One region of the Nocardioides sp. HB32 genome, then DNA from elsewhere that is predicted to be linked to it. Evidence: riboswitches for the same ligand, from Rfam matches in the RefSeq annotation. Region 1 holds a riboswitch; the other holds the start of a gene.
The links. A riboswitch is a leader RNA that binds a small molecule or an ion and turns the genes downstream of it on or off. The one in region 1 is predicted to bind cyclic di-AMP.

Region 1 (4,831 bases):
CGCCGAAGCCGGACACGTAGGCGTTGAGCGTCGTCGTACGCCGGGACGCGTCGGCCACCAGCACGTCGTCGATCGGCACGCCCTCCTGGTCGGCGAGCGCGAACACCTTCGTGCGCAGGTCGCCGTCGGGCAGCGAGGTGAAGCTGTTGAAGAGCGGCTCGACCACGACCGGGTAGCCGAAGGACGCGACCATCACGAAGACGCCGAGGGCGCCACCCGCGACGGCCGGCCAGGCCCGCGGCCAGCGTCGCGCGCACCCGACGAGCACGACCAGCAGCACCGACGTGACGACCGCCGAGACGCCGAACGAGAGGGCGACGTCGCGCGCGAAGCCCGACCAGGCCTGGGTGCTGAGCCCATAGTCGAGGACGTGCCGGCGGGCCAGCACGGCGAGCGGCAGGGTCGCCAGCCGGCCGATCAGCGCGACCACCAGGACCGCGAGCACCACCCGCACCCACCACCAGCCGGGCAGCCTCGCCACGATCCGGCGGCCCCAGCTGCTGAAGCCGAGCACGCACGCCACGACGAGCGAGACCGCGAGCGAGGACCACCCCCAGGTGCGGGCCAGCGCGGAGAAGTCCTCGGCGCGCCGGACCTGCTCCGATGTCAGGACCGAGCTCGCCGCCACCGGCGGCGGCGTCCCGCCCGGGACCGGGTGCCACGGCACGAGCACCGCTGCGATCACCACGAACGCGATGCCCCCGACCGCGGTCACGACCCACGCCACGCGGCGGTCTGCGCTGCTCACCCGGCCAAGTGTTGCAGGAGCGTCCGCCACTGCTCCGTGAAGGCCGGCACGCCGAAGCCGAACGTCGACCGCATCGCGCGGCCGACCGGGGCACCACCGTCCACCTCCCGGTAGAACCGCACCAGTGCGGGCTCCCCGCCGTCCCGGGCGAGCAGCCGGTTGGCGAGCCAGGCGCTCTCGTACGTCGCACCGAGGTCCGGCGTGCGGGTGCCGAAATCGTCCTCGGACGGGAGCGATCGCGGCGCGCCGTCCTTGCGCACCTCGGCGATGATCTGCGACGCGGACCGCGGCACCGGCAGGTCGACGTCACGGAGCGCGACGTAGTCGGCGAAGCCCTCCAGGATCCACAGGGGCATCGGGCTGGTGAACGCACCCGTCGCGACGTGCGTCGCCTCGTGGCTCATCACCACCTGCGCACCGGTCGGCTTCAGGCCGCCGAAGACGTCGGGGTTCACGAAGACGTGCACCGGTGCGTCCGCGGTGAGCTGCCCGTCGTCGGACGTCGTGACCGCGGCGATCTGGTCGTAGCTGCCCGGGTCGGCATCCAGGACCCCGTCCAGCGCCTTCTCGGACGCCGGCACCTCGACCACCAGCCCGCGCCGCCAGTCCGGGAGCACGCGTCGTACGACGGGCACGGCGGTGGCCGCCCGCAGCGCGTACTGCCGCGCCTCGGCCGGCGTCCCGTCGACCAGCACCAGCGTCCCCGGCGTACGCCGTACCTGGAGCGGACCCGACAGCCACAACGGCGACACCCGGTCGCCGCCGCCGAACCCGGTCAGCGCGACCCGGTCGCCGTCGTCCTGGAGAGCCACCAGCACCTCCGCGTGCGCCGGCGCCCGGTCGAACCCGGCGAACCGCCAGGTCGCGTCCGCGGCGGCGTGCCACCCACCGTCGGCGTACGCACCCTCGGCGTCGACGTAGCGCAGCGTGAAGTCCTCCACCCGCGCGGCGCGGGCGTTGGCGACGATGCCGGCCAGGCGGTCGGCGGCCGCGTCGTCGCCCGTCGGCGCGAGCGCGCGAGCGGCGTCCTCGTCACCGGTGCGGACGGCGCGCTCGAAGGCGCGCAGCACCTCGCTCGCGAGTGCCGGCGACGGGCTCGACCGGGTGGCGGCCGGCTGCGTCGGGACGACGTACGGACCGTCGTCGACGACGACCACCCAGGAGACGACGCCGACGGCGACGAGCAGGCACAGCGAAAGACCGGCCACCCACCAGAGGGGACGACCGGTCTTCACGCGAAGGAGTATCTCAGCCGGGGCGGACCGCTCCGACGTACGGCATGGCGTGCAGGCCGGTGACCCGGATGCCGGAGCCGGGGTTCTCGGCGTTCACGATCAGGCCGTTGCCGATGTACATGCCGACGTGGCTGATCGGGCTGTAGTAGAAGACCAGGTCGCCCGGCTGGAGGTCGCTCTCGGCGATGTGCGGCCCGGAGGAGTACTGCGCGCTCGACGAGTGCGGCAGGGCCACACCGGCCTGGGCCCAGGCCATCATCGTGAGGCCGGAGCAGTCGAACGCGTTCGGGCCGGCGGCGCCGTAGACGTAGGCCTTGCCGACCTGAGCCATCGCGTACGCCACGGCGGCCGAGGCCCGCCCCGAGACAGGGATGTCGGAGGGCGTGCGGACCGTGCCGCGGGAGAGGATCTCCTGGCGCTGCTCGGCCTGCAGCTGCCCGAGGAGGGTCTTGGCCTCGGCGAGCTTCTTGTCGGCGGTCGCCTTCTCGGCGCCGAGGTCCTTCTGGAGCTCCGCCACCTGCGCGGCCCGCTTGGCGGTCGCGTCGCTGCGGATGTCGAGCGACTTGAGCTCGGTGGCGTAGTCGTCGAAGAGCTGGTCCTGCATGTCGTTGTACGACGACATGGTGCTCAGCTGCGCGAGGAACTTCTGCGGGTCGTCGGAGAGGACGACCTGGCCCATGGCGGAGAGGCTCTGGCCCTCGTACTGCCGGATGACGGAGTCCTGGACCTGCCGGCGGACCTTCTCCAGCCGGTTGCCCTGGCGACCCTGGTCGGCCTTGAGGAGGCCGAGGTCGCGCTTGAGCGAGGTCAGCTCGAGCTTCGCCTCGTTGTAGCGCTCGGAGGCCTGCTCGGCCTCGTGGTAGAGCCGGTCCACCCGGGCCTGGACGTCGCCGATGTCCGGCTCCGCGCTCGCCGGCGTGGAGGGCATGAAACCCACCACTGCGACGAGGGCACTTCCGGACACCAGGGTGATCAGTCGCTTCCGGGCGTTCAGCACGAGCCGGCGCTCTCCTTGTTACGTCGTACGCCTACCGGGTGAGCTGACGGATTCGGGCACGACATTTGCCCTACCTCCGCATCGCGGAGGATTCACCCCAGTGGTGGTCGTCCGAGCACGGCCACCGGTTGGTTCCCCGGCTCCCGGGCCGGCGAACCGGTCCGAGACTCAGCGCGGTGGCCGCGAGGATCCGAGTGATCCACGGTCCGGCCACCTGAGTGCCACACGTTAACGGGGGTCTCGCAGGACGACCAAACTTTCAACGTAAAAGGTGGGCGTGTTTCGCCGCGAGATGGGCATGAGGTGTCACACAGGTCACACCAGTCACAGCAGTCACAGGGGCGGCCGGCTCATGCGGACTCCACGTGTGGCGTGTCGACCGGCTGGACCAGGCGCAGCGGTGGCACCAGCCCGCCCGCGGCCAGGACGTCGAGCGCGCGGGCGCCGTCGTCGTCGAGACTGAGCTCGGGTGGCGGCCCGAGCAGGACGGTCACCACGCAGTCGTGGCAGTGGAGACCCCGCACCGTGCAGGAGTCGCAGTCGATTCTCGTCATGCCGGGAACGGTCGCAGGCACCACCGACAGTGGGACCGGCCGCCCGGGGCACCGGCGTGTCGCCGCTACCGCGTGACCAGGTCCAGGAGCGCGTCGGGCGGTACGACGCGGGCGCCGTCGCGGGCCACGTCGCGGGCGACCGCCTGGTCAGCGGTGACCACCACGACCACCCGGCCCTCGGGCTCGGCCGCGACCAGGTCGCGGATCACGTCGTCGGCGATCACGCCGCGCGGACTGAACAGCACCCGGACGCCGCGCGGCGCGTTCACCGGCGGTCGGTGGTCGGTCTCGGCGGCGTCGAACACGACGGTGGTCTCGGCACCGGTGCGAGCCACCAGGGGGGCGAGCGAGCCCATCAGGCGGACCCGCTGGGCCTCCAGCGACGAGCTGGGCCACGCGGCCTTGCTCACGTTGTAGCCGTCGACGACCAGGCGGGCGCGCGGCATCGCGAGGTACTGCTCGAGCGACGCCTGGCTCGGCACCCGCTGGCCCGCCTCGGCCACGTCGGCCTCGACCCGGTCCGAGGGCGCGCCGCTCACCTGCGGCAGCGCGAGCTCGCGGCGCAGCCCGGTCGCCGCGTCGATCACGGTCTCCAGCAGGATCCGGGCGCGCAGCGTCACCTCGTCGCGCTCGGCCCGCGCGTCGCGGCGTCCCTCCCGGGCGCCCTCCTCGAGCCGCTCGACCTGCGCGCGCAGCCGCTTGTTCTCCCGCTCCAGCGCCGTGGCGCGCTCCCCCGCGGCCCGTCCGGCGGCGGCGGCCTCCTCGGCCGACGCCCGCGCCTCCTTCTCGGTGACCCGGCTCTCGCCGAGCCTGCGGCGCAGCGCGGTGTTGTCGGCCTTGACCTCGTCGAGCTGCGCCTTGTGCGCAGCACGCAGCTCGCGGGCCGACTGCTCCGCCTCGGCCAGCCGGCTCCGCAGCCGCTCCAGCTCCCGCTCGGTCCGGTCACCGGCCGGGGCCGGCCGCTCGGCGACACGGCGCAGCGCGTCCTCGAAGCCGTCCTCCCAGTGCTCGGGCCGGGTCAGCCAGCGCAGCGCCGCGTCGGCCGCGGGATCGGCCGGGTCCGGCGCCGGTCGCGCGGCGACCTGGGTGCCCACCCGCTCGCGCAGCTCGTCGTCCCCGAGCGCGTCGGCGATCGCGGTCGCCCCCAGCCGGGCCCGGCGCGCGGGGGCGAAGCCGGCCACCCGGCGTACCGCCGGCGGGAGCTTGGGTACGTCGGGGAGCACGTCGGCCGTCAGCGCGACGATCCGGGCGCGGACCGGCTCGGGCAGCTCGGCCAGGGCGGGACCGCGTCGGTCGG
Region 2 (4,831 bases), 3.2 Mb from region 1:
GCTGCTTGGTCTTGCCCTCCCACCAGACCTCGTGGGTGTCGGCGTTGTACGCGACGTTGGTGAAGATCGCGCCGGAGCCCGGCCGGATCGAGTCGAGCGCGGTCGGGTTCGTCCTCTCGTTGGTGTCCTTGGCGACACCGAAGACGCCGTTCTCCGGGTTCATCCCGTAGAGCCGGCCGTCCTCGGGGTTGACCCACAGCCAGGTGATGTCGTCGCCGTAGAACTCGACGGTGTAGCGGTCACCGAGCGCGTCCGGCGCCAGCGTCATCGCGAGGTTGGTCTTGCCCGAGGCGCTCGGGAACCCCCCGCAGACGTGGTACTTCTTGCCGGTCTCGTTGTCCACGATGCCGAGCAGCATGAACTGCTCCGCGAGGAACTCCCGCGACGCCCAGCCGTCGTAGCAGGCCTGCCGCAGGCCGTGCGCGATCTTGCCGAGCAGCGCGTTGCCGCCGTACGACGAGCCGTAGTGCAGGATCGTCCGCTCGTCGGCGACCGTCACGAAGTAGCGCTGGTCGTCGGGCGTGCCCTGGCCGAGGTTCTCCAGGTCGCCGGTGACGTGCACCGCGCGCACGAAGCTGTCGGGGTCGGCCAGGCTGTCGACGTACTCCGCGCCCACACGCGCCATCCGGATCATGTGCAGCGCGACGGTCCGCGTGTCGGTGAGCTCGACGCCGGCGGCGTACGCCTCGAGCGGCGAGCCGGGCGGTGCCATCAGGTAGGGCACGACGTACATCGTCTTGCCCCGGGATGCGCCGCGCATCCGCTCGATCAGCATCGGCTTCATCTCCGAGGAGGGCCGCCAGTTGTTGTAGACGCCCTTGTCCGCGGGGTTGCTCGTCGCGACGATCGTGCGCTCCTCGGAGCGCGCGGTGTCCTTGAAGTAGCTGCGCGAGTAGTACAGGCCCTCGCCGGCCGGCTGCAGCTCGCCGACGTCCAGCGCCTCCTGCACGAGACGGGCGTCGTCGTCAGCGCTGACGACCTCGACCCGCTCCGCGCCGGTGATCTCGGCCCAGTGCGCGACGTACTCGCGCACCCTCGGATTCTTCAAGCCCGCCTCGTCGAGGACAGTCTCCACGTCGACCATGAACTGCACACCCTTCGGTCCGCTCGCCCGGTGCTCGCACCGTACCCAACATCGCGCACCGGTGCGCCTCCGGGGTAGGGACGGAAGTCCCGATCGCTGACACCGTCTGCAACGGCGCTCCCACGGTGCGGGTCACGCCGCCGGCCCGGGTCCATGACGAGCGTCACCCGGTCGAGCCACCACGGTCCGGGCTCAGCGCAGGCCGATGCGGTGCGAGCAGGTGGGCCAGGCGCCCCACCCCTGGTGGTGCTTGATCCGCTCGGCGACCCGGATCTGCTCGGCCCGGCTGGCCCGGCTGGGCAGCGAGGCGAGCTTGCCGCCGCCGTACCCGCGCCAGGTGCCGATGCTGATCTGCAGGCCGCCGTAGTAACCGTTGTGGGTGTTGATGTGCCAGTTGCCGCCCGACTCGCAGCGGGCGAGCCGGTCCCAGGTCCTGCCGCTCGCGGCGTGGGCGGGGGCGTCGAGGGCAAGGACGGGGACGAGGGTCGTGGCCGTGAGGGCAAGGGCCGACACGAGGGTGCGCATGCGCATGGAACAGCTCCTCCGTGCGCCTGCGAGGTGAGCTGTCGGGTTCGGGCTGGAGTTGCCCGGTCACGGCCGTCGTCCGGCACGTGGCTTCACCCCGAGGGCCGCGGTGCGGCCCGTGGAACCTGTGGGTCCCCCGCTCCTGTCCGAGCGTGTTCATCGATGACCACCCTCCGGCCGGACAGGACTCGGCGCGCTCGGAGGGTCACCCCGCGGTGGCAGGGCTCCTCGACGGTAGGCAGGCGGCCGGCCGCGGACCAACTCCGCGCCGGTGTGACTCACCGCACCTGCACGCCAGCAGGCGGTCGGCTCAGACGCCGCTCAGCTCCTGGGCGCGCTCGGGGTCGAGCTGCTCGATCCGCCTGCGGCCGAGGAGCAGCAGGCCCAGTCCGACCAGCACCAGCGGGATGCCGACAGCGAGACCGACGACCGGGACGGTGGTCTCGATCAGGGTCAGCAGCGAGAGGTTGTCGCGGGCGTCGTCGACGTTGGTCTGCACCTGGCCGGCGGTGAACGCGAGGTCCAGGTCCAGGACCGTGCCCACGCCGTCGGCGACGCGCTGCTGGTGGATGACCTGGTTGATGATCGCGCCGGTGCGCGGCTCGATGTAGTACTCGGTCGAGCTGGCGTAGCTGCCCGGGAGGTCCGCGACGACGTCCACGCCGTCGGCGTTCGCGACCGCACGGTAGACGTAGGTCTCGAGGCCGTCGATCTCCTCGGTGCCCTCGTACGTCGCGTCGACGGCGGCGCCGACCACGCCGTCCCAGACCGGGTAGGTCTTCTTCTCGGCACCGAACGGCCACTTGTTCTGCAGGCCCTCCTCGTGCAGCGCGTCCGCCGGCAGGTACTCCGGGTCGTCGACCGTGAGGCCGGTGTGCCGGTCCGCCGCGAACACGTCGGTCTCGGCGGAGATCAGCCGCGGGTCGTCGCCGTCCACGCAGCCGTCGATGCCGTCGGCGTCCCGGACCAGGCAGAGCGAGGTCGCGAACGCGACGACGTCCTCGTCGGAGGCGTCGGCGTCGGCCTTGTTCGTGCTCCACGCCAGGACCGGGGTCTTCTCGAGCTGGAGGTCGGCGTTCGGCACCTCCGCGGTACCGGAGAGGTACGTCGTGTTGTCGGTGTCCAGCGGGGTCCGCTCGATCTGGCCGGGCGCCCACGCCCGGGCCACGATGCCGGCGACCACGAGGAACACTCCGAGCCCGACCAGGACCAGGGCGACGATCTTGCGCATGCTTCTTCTTCCGTGTATCCGGACGGGGGCGGTCCGAGAGCGGGCAAGTCCACCACAGCCGGACCCGCGCCGGCACATCGGGCCGGCGTCCGAGCCGCCTGAACAGGATCGCCCGCGCGCCGCCGAGCCGCGCCGGGCGCAGGTCGTCACCGTCGGGCTCGCTCGTGGCCACCTCCACGTCGGCGGACCGCAGCCGGCCCTCGGGCCGCACCGTGACCTGTCGCCGGTGCGCAGCTTCCGCGCCCCTCCGGCGGAAGCCGGCAGGCCCAGCAGCTACGCCTGCGCCGGTGGCGCCAGACTCGCCGCGACCCCACGCAGGGCGCGGCGCGACCTGATCCCGAGCTTGGTGAAGATCTTTCCCAGGTGCCACTCGATCGTGCGCGTGCTGAGGTACAGCCGCTCACCGATCTCCTGGTTCGTGAGCCCTTCGGCGGCCAGCGTGGCGATCTGCTGCTCCTGGGCGGTGAGGTCGGTCCTGGACTCCTCCGTACGACGGCGCACCCTCTCCCCCGTGGCCAGCAGCTCGCGCCTGGCACGCTCGGCGAACGCCACCATCCCGATCGTGTCGAACATGGTGTACGCGGACCGGACCGCATCGCGAGCGTCCGACCGCCGGCCCTCCCGACGCAGCCACTCGCCGTAGAGGAGATGGGCGCGGGCCAGCTCGGGCCGCAGCTGGGTCCGCGCCAGCTGCTCGACCGCCGTCCGGTAGCAGCTCTCCGCCTCGTCACCCTCGCTGAGCAGGGCCCGGGACCGCGCTTCGACCCCCCACGCCCAAGCCGTCTCCGCCGCGGTTGCGGCGTCGGTCAGCCGGGCGAGCGCCTGTCTCGCGGCGTCGTCGTGGCCCGATCGCACTCCCGCCTCCACCAGCTCCGGGAGCGCCCAGGCGGAGAGGAACAACTCCGGCTGCTCCGCGCTTGCCTCCTCCGCGGCGACGAACGCCAGTTCGTAGCTGCCCACGCCGTTGAGGAGGACAGCCCTTGTCCATCGGGTGAACTGCAGCTCAAAGCCATGGCCGACCGCGCTCCCGTGCTCGTTGACGGTGTCGATGAGCGCCGTCGCCTCCTCCGTGCGACCGCGGAGAGCTTCGACCAGCATGGCGCCGTACGGCGCGATCCGGGTCCCGGTCGCCTCGACCACCGCGTCCACCTCCGCCTTGGCCGCGGCGGCACCGGCGAAGTCACCTCGCCAGGCAGCCACGATGGCCATGGTCGACACCAGGAGAGGGAGCCGGGCCAGCGCACCGGCGGCCCGCATGAGATCGACCTGGCGCTGCAGGATCCGCTGCAGGGCCTCCTCGTCCCAGAGCAGGGACGGCGGGTTGCCCATCATCCAGCCCCACCGCAGGCTGTCCTCGACCGAGAGGTCGGGCGAGGCGAAGATGTTCATGGCTCGTCGCAGCAGCGGCGCCGCGGCGACGCGCCCCTCGGTGATCGAGGTCGACAGACCCTCCAGGAGGATCCCGGCTGGTCCGGGATCCGCCACCTGTGGCAGTCGAGCCGCCGCCGTCGAGACGGCGAGCAGGCTGGTGTCCCCGCCCGGCTCTCCGGCGAAGACGGCGGCAGCCCAGGCCTCCAGGTAGGTCTCACGCGCCACCGTCGGGTCGAGCTCCTTCAGCTGTTCGGCGGCGGACATGAAGAGTCGGATCGAGTCACGGGGCCGGCCGGAGGCAAAGGCCAGCTGCCCACGCAGCAACAGCGCATGAGCGACCTGGTCGTCGTCGGTTGCCGCTGTCTCGACGATGGTCATCATCCGGGCCGCCAGGTCGAACTCCCCCGCGTGCACGCTGACCCGTGCGGCTGCCCGCGCGCGGCGAACGCGGAGCGACGGCTGCTCCGTCAGAGCGACGGAACGTTGGAGGAAGGCGGCAGCGGCCACGAGGCCACCGCGGGCCTGCGCACGCTGCGCCGAGAGCTCGAGCTCCTCGGCCACGGCCTCGTCCGGCCCCGTCGCAGCTGACGCCCGGTGCCACGCCCGGCGATCCGGGTCGA

Region 2: it holds a riboswitch for cyclic di-AMP, as region 1 does, so the genes downstream of both, ACVW2K_RS02660 (transglycosylase family protein) here and ACVW2K_RS18550 (NlpC/P60 family protein) in region 1, are expected to answer to the same signal.

What each region holds. Positions count from the first base shown of each region.
Region 1 covers NZ_JBSSBS010000001.1:3,692,679-3,697,509, forward strand. Annotated here, with positions in the region: gene ACVW2K_RS18540 (M48 family metallopeptidase) at 1-748, opposite strand, end outside; gene ACVW2K_RS18545 (hypothetical protein) at 745-1,983, opposite strand; gene ACVW2K_RS18550 (NlpC/P60 family protein) at 1,997-2,911, opposite strand; cyclic di-AMP (ydaO/yuaA leader) riboswitch at 2,993-3,164, opposite strand; gene ACVW2K_RS18555 (hypothetical protein) at 3,331-3,534, opposite strand; gene ACVW2K_RS18560 (NYN domain-containing protein) at 3,600-4,831, opposite strand, start outside.
Region 2 covers NZ_JBSSBS010000001.1:503,768-508,598, forward strand. Annotated here, with positions in the region: gene ACVW2K_RS02655 (phosphoenolpyruvate carboxykinase (GTP)) at 1-1,084, opposite strand, end outside; gene ACVW2K_RS02660 (transglycosylase family protein) at 1,277-1,615, opposite strand; cyclic di-AMP (ydaO/yuaA leader) riboswitch at 1,618-1,772, opposite strand; gene ACVW2K_RS02665 (DUF3068 domain-containing protein) at 1,920-2,840, opposite strand; gene ACVW2K_RS02670 (ATP-binding protein) at 3,114-4,831, opposite strand, start outside.